DNA from 2 places in the Aeromicrobium sp. MLTX1 genome. Region 1 is predicted to be linked to the other one. Evidence: riboswitches for the same ligand, from Rfam matches in the RefSeq annotation. Region 1 holds a riboswitch; the other holds the start of a gene.
The links. Region 1 has a riboswitch for thiamine pyrophosphate ahead of thiM (hydroxyethylthiazole kinase). Riboswitches for the same ligand answer to the same signal wherever they lie in the genome.

Region 1 (4,847 bases):
GGTCGGCGTAGATCCAGTAGCAGGGCAGCACCGCCGCCGCGAGGACGCGGTAGTCGCCTCGTGATGCGGCGGCCAGCAGGTGGTCGAGGTACGCCGTGGTCGTGGCGCTCGGCTCCGCCGGCTCGACGCCGCCCAGCCAGTCGGTGTGCAGGGCCAGCTCGGTGACGAGCGCGCCGTGGGCGCCGGACGCCCAGAACGCCTGCTCCTCCAGCGTCGGCGCCAGCCGGCTCGCCTCGGCCAGCACGCGCGCGTAGTCCCGCAGGTACAGCGCGTCCTGCGCGAGGTACCAGCCGAACGCCTCCTTCGACAGCGACCCGTCCCCGAGCCCCCGCACGAAGTCCAGGTCGTCGATCGCGGTGCGGACGTCCGCCACCGCGTCCCACCAGTCGCGCTCGACCTCGGCCGCGGTGGGCCGGGTGTCGAGGCCTCCCCGCGCCCAGAGCCCGGCGAAGTGACTGACCGGGCCGTGGCCCGAGCCGACCCGCAGGCCTTCGCCATGGGCGATGCTCTCCGCCAGCCAGCGCTTCGCGTCGGCCGTCGCCTGCTCCCACGAGCCCGTGCGGGCGACGATCGTCGCCACGGCCGACGACAGGGAGCACCCCGTGCCGTGCGTCGACGTGGTCGTGATCCGGGCTCCGACGAACTCGACCACCCTGCTCCCGTCGACCAGGGCGTCAGGGACGGACTCGCCGTCGAGGTGGCCGCCCTTCGCCAGCACCCGCACTCCGTACGTCGCCGAGACGCGCGAGGCCTGCGTCAACACCTCTTCCCAGGTGGTCGCGGGGGCCTCGTCGGCGAGGACGGCCAGCTCGGGAACGTTGGGCGTGATGAGGTCGACCCGCGGCAGCAGACCCCGCAACGCCTCCTCGGCGTCCGCGTCGAGCAGGCGGTCACCACTCGTCGCGACCATCACGGGGTCGAGCACGACCACCGGCGGCCGCGCGCGGTCGAGCCACGCGCTCACCGTCTCCATGACCTCGCGCCCGGCCAGCATCCCGATCTTCACCGCATCGATCTCGACGTCGTCGCTGACCGCGTCGAGCTGCTCGGCCAGGAAGGCGACCGGCGGCACGTGCACCGACCGCACGCCGTGCGTGTTCTGCGCGACGAGCGCCGTGACCACCGCCATCCCGTAGCCGCCCTGGGCGGCGATGCTCTTGAGGTCGGCCTGGATTCCCGCACCGCCGGTGGGATCCGTGCCGGCGATCGAGAGCACGCGAGGCACCCGCACCGGGGCGCTCATGCCAGGCCCCAGGCGTCGGCGTGCTCGCGCGCGGCAGCGCGCGGATCGGCCGCACCGCAGATCGAGGAGACGACGGCCGCTCCGGCCGCGCCCGCGGCGCGCAGCTCGGGCAGGTCCGCACTCGTGATGCCGCCGATCGCGACGGCGGGCAGGGAACTGCTGCGTGCGAGCTGCCCGAACCCGTCGACCCCCAGCGCCGGCGGTGCGTCCGGCTTCGTCGTGGTCGCGCGCAGCACCCCGATGCCCACGTAGTCGACACGGCCGGGATCCTGCTCGGCCGCAGCCAGCTCCGCAGGGGTGGCGGCGCTCAGCCCGATCAGCGCCTCGGGGCCGACGAGCTCGCGCACCACTGAGGGTGGGAGGTCCGTCTGCCCGAGATGCACGCCCGTGACCCGGGCACCGCGGGCGCGCGCGGCGAGGAACACGTCGACGCGGTCGTTGACGATCAGCGCCACGTGCTCGGGCAGGACCTCGGAGACGGCGATCACCGTGTCGAGGAAGGCGGCGGCGGGCGCCTCCTTCTCGCGCACCTGCACCGCCGTCACTCCCCCGGCGGCCGCCGCGGCGACCACCTCCACGACCTCCCGTCCGCGCGACGCGGCGACCGCCGCGTCGGTGACGAGGTACACCGACAGGTCGGCGCTCACGACAGCCGCGCCCGGGCGTCGAGGTCGGTCGCGTCGATCGACGCCAGTGCGTCGAGGAAGGCCGGGCCGAACGTGCCCGGGCCGGCGCTCTGCTTCGCCGCGAGCTCGGCCGCGACCGTGTAGACGGTGACCGCGGCGACCGTGGTGGCCAGCCGGTCGTCGTCGACCGACGCGAACGCCGCCATCAACGCGCCGAGCGCGCAGCCACCGCCAGTGATCTTCGTCAGCAGGGGGTCGCCGTTGGCGATCCGGACCAGGCGCTCGCCGTCGGTCACGACGTCGACCTGGCCGGAGACCGCCACCACACCGCCGGTCCGCGTGGCCAGGAGACGCGCCGACTCGACGGCGCCCTCGACGTCGTCCGTGGCGTCGACGCCGCGGCCGCCGCCTCCGGACCCGCTGACGGCGATGACCTCCGAGGCGTTGCCGCGGACCACGGTGGGGCCGAGGTCGCGCAGCCGCTCGGCGAGTGCGGTCCGAACGGGCAAGGAGCCGACCGCGACCGGGTCGAGGACCCACGGGGTGCCGGCGGCCTTCGCGGCCTCCGCCGCCTCGACCATCGCGGCCCGCTGCTCGGCGGTGGGCGTGCCGAGGTTCACCAGCAGCCCGTCGGCGACGGTGGCGAACGGGCCGGCCTCGTCGGGGATGTCCACCATCGCCGGCGCCGCCCCGGCGGCGAGCAGGGCGTTCGCGGTGAAGTTCACCACGACGCTGTTGGTGATGCAGTGGACGAGCGGCCCGCGGGCGCGGAGGCGGCCCAGGGCCTCGGAGGTGAAGGAGGACAGGTCTGCAGGCGTGCGCGACATCGCGACATTCCCTTCGCTAGGACGAACTAGATCAGGTTCGACGGGTGTGATCTCAGCCCCCGGTGGGGCACCCCGTGTCTCGCCTGCAGGCTAGCCCGCGCGTCCGACGCGCTCGCGGCCGGCCGTGTGATCATGTCCCGGTGAGCGTGCGAGGCAGGACCGTGGCGATGCTCGCCTGCGTCGTGCTGGCGGGGTGTGCGGGCTCGTCCGAGGGCTCGGCGGACGCGCCGTTCACGCTGCCCGTGGGTCCGACCACGTGGGACACGAGCGCGCCGGCGTGGCTGCTCGACGGCACGCTGCACGTGGGCGACGCGACGGTGGAGCTCGGAGACGACGTGGACCAGTTCGTCCTCGGTGCGACAGGCGTCTACTGGATCCGCGGCGGGACGCTGCTGTTCACCAGTGCCGAGGGCGTCACCCACGAGGTCGCGGACGTCGGGTGGCGCAACCTCGCCGTCTCCGCGGACCGCTCCGTGCTGGCCACGACCGACCAGTCGCGCGGCCCCACCGACCGCTACGGCACCCACGTCATGCAGGTCGCGGCGTTCGACACCCGCACGGGCGAGCAGCTCTACCGAACGCCGGACGAGAAGCCTGACCGCGGCGCCGACCTCGCCGACCTGTACGGCGAGATCATGCCGCTGCTCCACGGCGTCAGCACCAAGCACGTCTTCTTCGACGGTGCCACGATCGACCTCGAGGACGGGTCCCGCGAGGACGCGACCCTCGACGCCGATGGCCTCGAGGTCTACCCGCACCTGGCCGACACGCTGTTCCCCGAGGGCTACCGGGTCGGGATCACCGGCGAGGGGCGCCACCGCGAGCTCTCGGACTCCTCCCTGTCCGGCACGGGCCTCCTGTCGCCGGACCGCAGCGCGATCTTCGACACCTCGGCCTGGCCGACCAAGGCCGTCGCCCACGACGCCGCGAGCGGCGTCCAGCGCGCGATCGGCTCCCCGTGGGAGCACTTCTCGCTCGCCGGCTGGAGCGACGCCGACACGTTCTTCGGCGTGGCCGAGCAGATCGACGAGGACCACGTCGTCAACGTCGTCCGCGCGCGGCAGGTCGTCACGTGCGAGCTGAGCACTCTGCGGTGCGAGCCCGTGAGCCCCGTGGTCCGCACGCCGGACGACGGCGAGCCGGCGACGCTCCTCGTCGAGGGCACGTCGGCGCTCTGAGCTGCCTCAGCGTGAGGTGGACCGCAGCCACCCGAGCACGGCCCGCACCCGCCGGTGGTCGCTCTCGTCGGCGTGGAGGCCGAGCTTCGCGAAGATGCGCTGCGTGTGCTTCTCGACCGCTCCCTCGGTGACGTGCAGGGACTGCGCGATCGCCTGGTTGGAGCGACCCTCGGCCATCAGGGCGAGGACCTCCCGCTCGCGCGGCGTGAGCGCCCCGACCGGGTCCGCCCGGCGCCCCATCCACTGCTGGACCACCTGCGGATCGAGGACGGTGCCGCCCGCGACGACCTGCTCGAGGGCGCCGAGGAAGTCGTCGACGTCGCTGACGCGGTCCTTGAGCAGGTACCCGACCCCGCCGTCGCCGCCGGCGAGGAGGTCGTCGGCGTACGAGACCTCGACGTACTGGCTCAGCACCACGATCCGCGCCTGCGGCCACTGCGAACGCACCGCGACCGCGGCCCGCAGTCCCTCGTCGGTGTGGCTCGGCGGCATGCGGACGTCCACGACGCCGATGTCGGGACGGTGGTCGGTCATGGCCGCGACGAACCCGGGCCCGTCGGCCACCTGCGCCACCACCTCGTGGCCGGCCTCGGTCAGCAGCAGCCGCAGGCCCTCGCGGAGCAGGACCGAGTCGTCGGCGATCACGATGCGCATCGCACCAGCATCGTGCATCGGCCCGGTCGCGGTCCCGCCGCCGGTCGTCACCCGACCGGGATGCGCGCGGTGACGAGCGTCGGGCCGCCCGCCGGCGAGTCGACCTCGAGCGTGCCGCCGACCGCCGCGACCCGCTGGGCGAGACCCGCGAGGCCCTGTCCCTTGCCCGGGTGGGCGCCGCCGACGCCCTCGTCGCGCACCTGGACGAGCAGGTCGTTGCCGTCGGGCACGACGCGCACGTCGGCCGCGTCGGCGCCCGAGTGCTTGGCCACGTTGGTCAGCGCCTCCGAGACGGTGAAGTAGACGGCCGTCTCGACGT
Region 2 (4,847 bases), on a different contig from region 1:
GCCGGGGTTCGGGTCGGGGGTGCGCACGGAGGGCATGCGCCCATTGTGGTCGATCCCTGGCTGACGGCAGCGGACGCGGACGTGAACGCGGGTTGTCACTACCAGTTACAGCACTTAGGGTGAGCCACATCACAGGGCCCGTCCGTCTCAGGGGACGGGCCTGCCGGAGGAAGGCTCGCCCGTGATCCGCACGTCCCGAACGTCCCAGCGCCTCGTCGCCGCAGGCTCGGCCGCGGCCGCCCTGGCCGCCGCAGCCGTGGTCGGAGTGGGGCTCGTCTCGCCCGCCTCGGCCGCCGACGTGGAGCTGGAGAGGTCCTTCGACTACACGTGCCAGGTGACGGCCGGAGGCCTCAACCTCGGCGAGCACGTGATCGGCGTTCTGGCGTCGACCACCGCGCCCGAGTCGGTCTCGCCGGGTGAGGTGATCGCGCCGCGCACCGTGAACATCACGCTCACGATGCCCGAGCTGCTGCGCCAGTCCACGGCGGTGCTCCTGCAGGGGCGCGAGGCCGCCGGCGAGTCGACCGACTCGGCCGTCACCCTGACCTCGGGTGGCGAGACCACCAGCGTCCCGATCCCGAACCTCGGCTCGCCGCGCACGCCGATCCCGCAGACGGCGAACGAGCCGTGGACGATCCCGGCGTCGGGCACCGTCCCCGAGATCACGACCCCGGCCACCGCGACCGGCTCGGTCGTCCTCGGCATGCCGAGCAGCTTCTCGATCGCCGCCACCATCTACAAGGCGGACGACTCGACGGTCCCGTCGAGCCTGACCTGCGCCGGCCCCTCCGACCTGTCGCTCGGCACCATCGCGGTCACGGCGGGCAGCGAGCCGACCACCGGCCCGACCTCGGAGCCCACGACGGAGCCGACCAGCGAGCCGACCTCGGAGCCGACGAGCGAGCCGACCTCGGAACCGACCAGCGAGCCGACGTCGGAACCGACCACGACCCCCACCACCAGCCCGACCGATCCGCCGGCGGAGGACGTCGACCTGTCGAAGAGCTTCGACTACACGTGCCGCGTCACGGCCGGCGGACTCGACCTCGGCTCGCACGTCATCAAGGTCCTGGCCGAGACCACGATCCCGTCGCGGGTCCAGGTCGGCGACGTCATCTCCTCGCGCGGCGTCGACATCACCCTGACCCTGCCCGAGCTGCTGCGGCAGTCCACCGCGATGCTGCTCCAGGGCCGCGAGGCCGAGGGCGGCTCGACGGACTCGTCGATCACCCTGACCACGGGTGGCCAGACGCAGACGGTGGCCATCCAGGACCTGAAGTCGGCCCGCACGCCGATCCCGCAGGTCGCCGACGAGCCCTGGCTGATCCCCGCCACCGGCACGGTCCCCGAGATCACGGTCCCGGAGTACGCCGAGACCTCGGTGCGCCTGGGCATGCCCGAGGCGTTCACGATCCAGGCCACGATCCACAAGGCCGACGCCTCGACCGTCCCGTCCAACCTGACCTGCGCGGGTCCCGACGAGCTGGGCCTCGGCTCGATCCCGGTCGGCGACGCCGAGCCGGAGCCCACCACGGGACCCACCAGCCAGCCGACGACCGCCCCGACCACGCAGCCGACGACCGAGCCCACGGGTGAGCCCACCACGGCTCCGACGACCGGGCCGGGCGACGACGAGGACCCCGACGCGGTGGAGCTGCTGAGCGACGACGTGCTGTCGCCCGGCGACACCATCACCTTCGCCTTCGGCTCGAACTGGATCGGCAAGGAGCTCGAGTTCGAGCTGCGCTCCGACCCGATCCCGATGGGCACGAAGGTCGTGCCCACGTCCGGCGAGGTGTCGGTGCGCATCCCGACCAACGCGCCCGCCGGCTCGCACGACGTCGTGGTGCTCAGCCGCGGCGAGGTGATCGCCTCGGTGCCGGTCGAGATCCTCCCCGCCGACGCCGCGGCCGACACGACCGACGACGAGTGGGTCAGCGACGGCTACCTCGCCGCGACGGGCGGTCCCGCCATGAGTGCCGCGCTGCTCGGCGGCGTGCTGGTGCTGGCCGGAGGAGCGGCCCTCGTGCTGCGCCGCCGCACGCGTCGCGACTGACGCACGAGTGAGCGGGGGCGGATCCTCGGGTCCGCCCCCGCTGCCGTGCCCGGCCCGTGCGGGCTAGGCTGGCAGCACCACGACAGGGGAGCGCCATGCAGAGGGCGCTGAGAGTGCGGAACAGCCGCAGACCCTTGAACCTGCTCCGGTTAGCACCGGCGAAGGGAGTCATCATGAATTCTGCCGTCACATCCACGACCCGACTCACCCGCTACCGCACGATCGATCTCGTCACGATCGCGATGCTCGGCGTCGCCTTCGGCGTCGTCTTCTGGGGCTGGGGGAAGTTCTACGACGTCATCGACCTCGGCGCCGCGGTCGGCTTCAAGCCCGCGGCCGCCCTCCTGGGCGGCATGTGGCTCATCGCCGGCGTCGTCGGCGGTCTGATCGTCCGCAAGCCCGGCGCCGCGTTCGCCACCGAGTTCATCGCCGCCCTCGTGTCGATGCTGGTCCTGGGCGGCACGTCCTGGGGCAGCACCGTCCTGATCTCGGGCGTCGTGCAGGGCCTGGGCGCCGAGCTGATCTTCGCGCTGTTCCTCTACCGCCGCTTCGACCTGCTCACGGCGGCCCTCGGTGGCGCGCTGTCGGGTGCGCTCGAGGCGTTCTACGAGTGGAAGTACTACTTCCCCGACTGGGACCTGCAGTGGCGGCTGATGCACCTGGGCTTCCTCGTCACCTCCGGCATCGTCATCGCAGGCTTCGGCGGCTGGCTGCTGGTGCGCTCGCTGGCGAAGGCGGGTGCCCTCGACTCCTTCCCCTCCGGGCGGCCGTAGCGCGTGACGATCGCGTTCCGCGACTTCACCTGGACGCCCCTCCACGGCAGGCGGCCCGCCCTCGACCGGCTCGACCTGAGGATCGAGCGCGGCGAGCGCGTGCTGCTCGTCGGGCCCAGCGGCAGCGGCAAGTCCACGGCGCTCCACGCCGTCGCCGGTGCGCTGGGCTCGACGCTCGTGGGGGACGCGTCCGGGGCGGTCGAGGTCGACGGGCGGATCGGCCTGGTCACGCAGAGCCCGTCGGCCTCGATCGTCGCCGACCGTGTCGGGCGTGACGTCGCGTTCGGTCCCGAGAACCTCGGCCTGCCGCGCGACGAGATCTGGCGGCGGGTCGACGCGGCGCTGGACGCCGTGGGACTGCCGTACGACCGCGACCGCTTCACCAGTGCGCTGTCGGGCGGTGAGCGGCACCGGCTCGCGCTCGCCGGCGCGCTGGCCACCGAGCCCGACCTGCTGCTCCTCGACGAGCCGACGTCGATGCTCGACCCCGCGCTGGTCGAGGTGGTCCGCGACGCCGTCCTGGCGGTCGTCGGCGGCCGTTCGCTCGTGGTGGTCGAGCACCGCTTCGAGCCGTGGCTCGACCACGTCGACCGCGTGGTCGTGCTGGACGCCGGGCGCCTGGTCTTCGACGGCTCGGTCGCGCAGTTCCGCACCGCGGCGGTGCCCGACGCGCTGTGGATGCCCGGGCGTCCCGCGCCCGTCCCGCTGGAGGCTCCCGGCGACCTGCTGGCGCCGGAGGAGCCGGCGCACGTGCGCGTCACCGACCTCGTCGTCGACCAGGTCACCCGAGGTCTCCGCGGCTCCGAGCGCACGCGCGCGGTCTCCGGACTGACGCTCGTGCTCGACCCCGGCACGCTCACTGCCCTCGTCGGGCCGAGCGGCGCCGGGAAGTCCACGGCGCTGCTGGCCCTCGGCGGGCTGATCGAGCCGGTGTCGGGGGTCGTCGAGGCGCCTCGCGGTCTGGGCTGGTGCCCGCAGGACCCCGAGCTCGGCTTCGTCGCCACCACGGTCCGCGACGAGCTGGAGGCCACGCCGCGCGCGCTCGGTCGGGCCGTCGACGTCGAGGCGCTGCTGGAGGCGGTCGGCCTCCCCGGACGCGGCGACGACCATCCCTACCGGCTCTCCGGGGGCGAGCAGCGCAGGCTCGCGCTCGCCGCCTCCGCGGCGCACCGCCCCGGCCTGCTGCTCGCCGACGAGCCCACGGTGGGCCAGGACCGCGACGCCTGGGCGCTCGTGGCCGGGTGGCTCGGCTCGGCCGCCCGCCACGGCGTGACGGTCGCGGTCGCCACCCACGACCCCGACCTGCCGCGCGACCGCGAGGTCCTGCTGCGCGCCGGGGAGGTGGTGGCGTGACCAGCCTGCTCGCCCGCCTCAACCCGCTGGTCCTGATCGGGATCGGCGTCGCCGCCGCCCTCGGCTCGCCCGCGATCCGCACCCTGCCGATCGCGGTCGTCGCGGTGTCGCTGTGGGTGCTCGCCGCGGCCCTCACGGTGCCGTCGTGGAAGTACCCGGCCGTCTGCCTGCTGCTCGTCCTGATCCCGATGGCGAGCGTCGCGTGGTCCACGTGGCTGCTGGGCGGTCGCGACGCCGAGGTCGCCCTCGTCGCCGGCCTGCGCACGTTCGTGCTGGCGTGGCCCGGTGCGGTGGCGGTGGGCTACGTCGACGTCGCGCGGCTGGGCGACTACCTGGCCCAGAGCCTCAAGGTCCCGGGCCGTTTCGCCGCCGCGCTGTCGGCCGCCCTCCAGCGCGTCAGCGGCTCGTGGCGCACGTGGCACGACCTGGAGCGGACGCGCCGTGCGCGCGGCCTCAAGGTGCGTCCGTGGTCGATGGCGTTCGCGCTGCTCGTGCACACGATCCGCGAGGCGACGCGCACCTCGATCGCGATGGACGCGCGCGGCTTCGCGACCGCGCACCGGCGCACGTGGGCCGAGCCCGCCACGTGGTCCCGCGCGGACGTCGGCGTTCTCGTGGGCGCCGTGATCCTGGCTCTCGTACCGCTGGGGATGCGTCTCATGGGC

Region 2: it holds a riboswitch for thiamine pyrophosphate, as region 1 does, so the genes downstream of both, ACK99Q_RS02925 (ECF transporter S component) here and thiM (hydroxyethylthiazole kinase) in region 1, are expected to answer to the same signal.

The regions. Positions count from the first base shown of each region.
Region 1 covers NZ_JBKFDN010000004.1:15,176-20,022, reverse strand. Annotated here, with positions in the region: gene ACK99Q_RS17345 (bifunctional hydroxymethylpyrimidine kinase/phosphomethylpyrimidine kinase) at 1-1,243, opposite strand, end outside; gene thiE (thiamine phosphate synthase) at 1,240-1,890, opposite strand; gene thiM (hydroxyethylthiazole kinase) at 1,887-2,696, opposite strand; TPP riboswitch at 2,687-2,781, opposite strand; gene ACK99Q_RS17330 (hypothetical protein) at 2,837-3,874, shown strand; gene ACK99Q_RS17325 (LuxR C-terminal-related transcriptional regulator) at 3,881-4,528, opposite strand; gene ACK99Q_RS17320 (sensor histidine kinase) at 4,576-4,847, opposite strand, start outside.
Region 2 covers NZ_JBKFDN010000001.1:626,989-631,835, reverse strand. Annotated here, with positions in the region: gene ACK99Q_RS02935 (DUF4916 domain-containing protein) at 1-36, opposite strand, end outside; gene ACK99Q_RS02930 (DUF6801 domain-containing protein) at 182-2,056, shown strand; TPP riboswitch at 2,131-2,240, shown strand; gene ACK99Q_RS02925 (ECF transporter S component) at 2,230-2,829, shown strand; gene ACK99Q_RS02920 (ABC transporter ATP-binding protein) at 2,833-4,182, shown strand; gene ACK99Q_RS02915 (energy-coupling factor transporter transmembrane component T family protein) at 4,179-4,847, shown strand, end outside.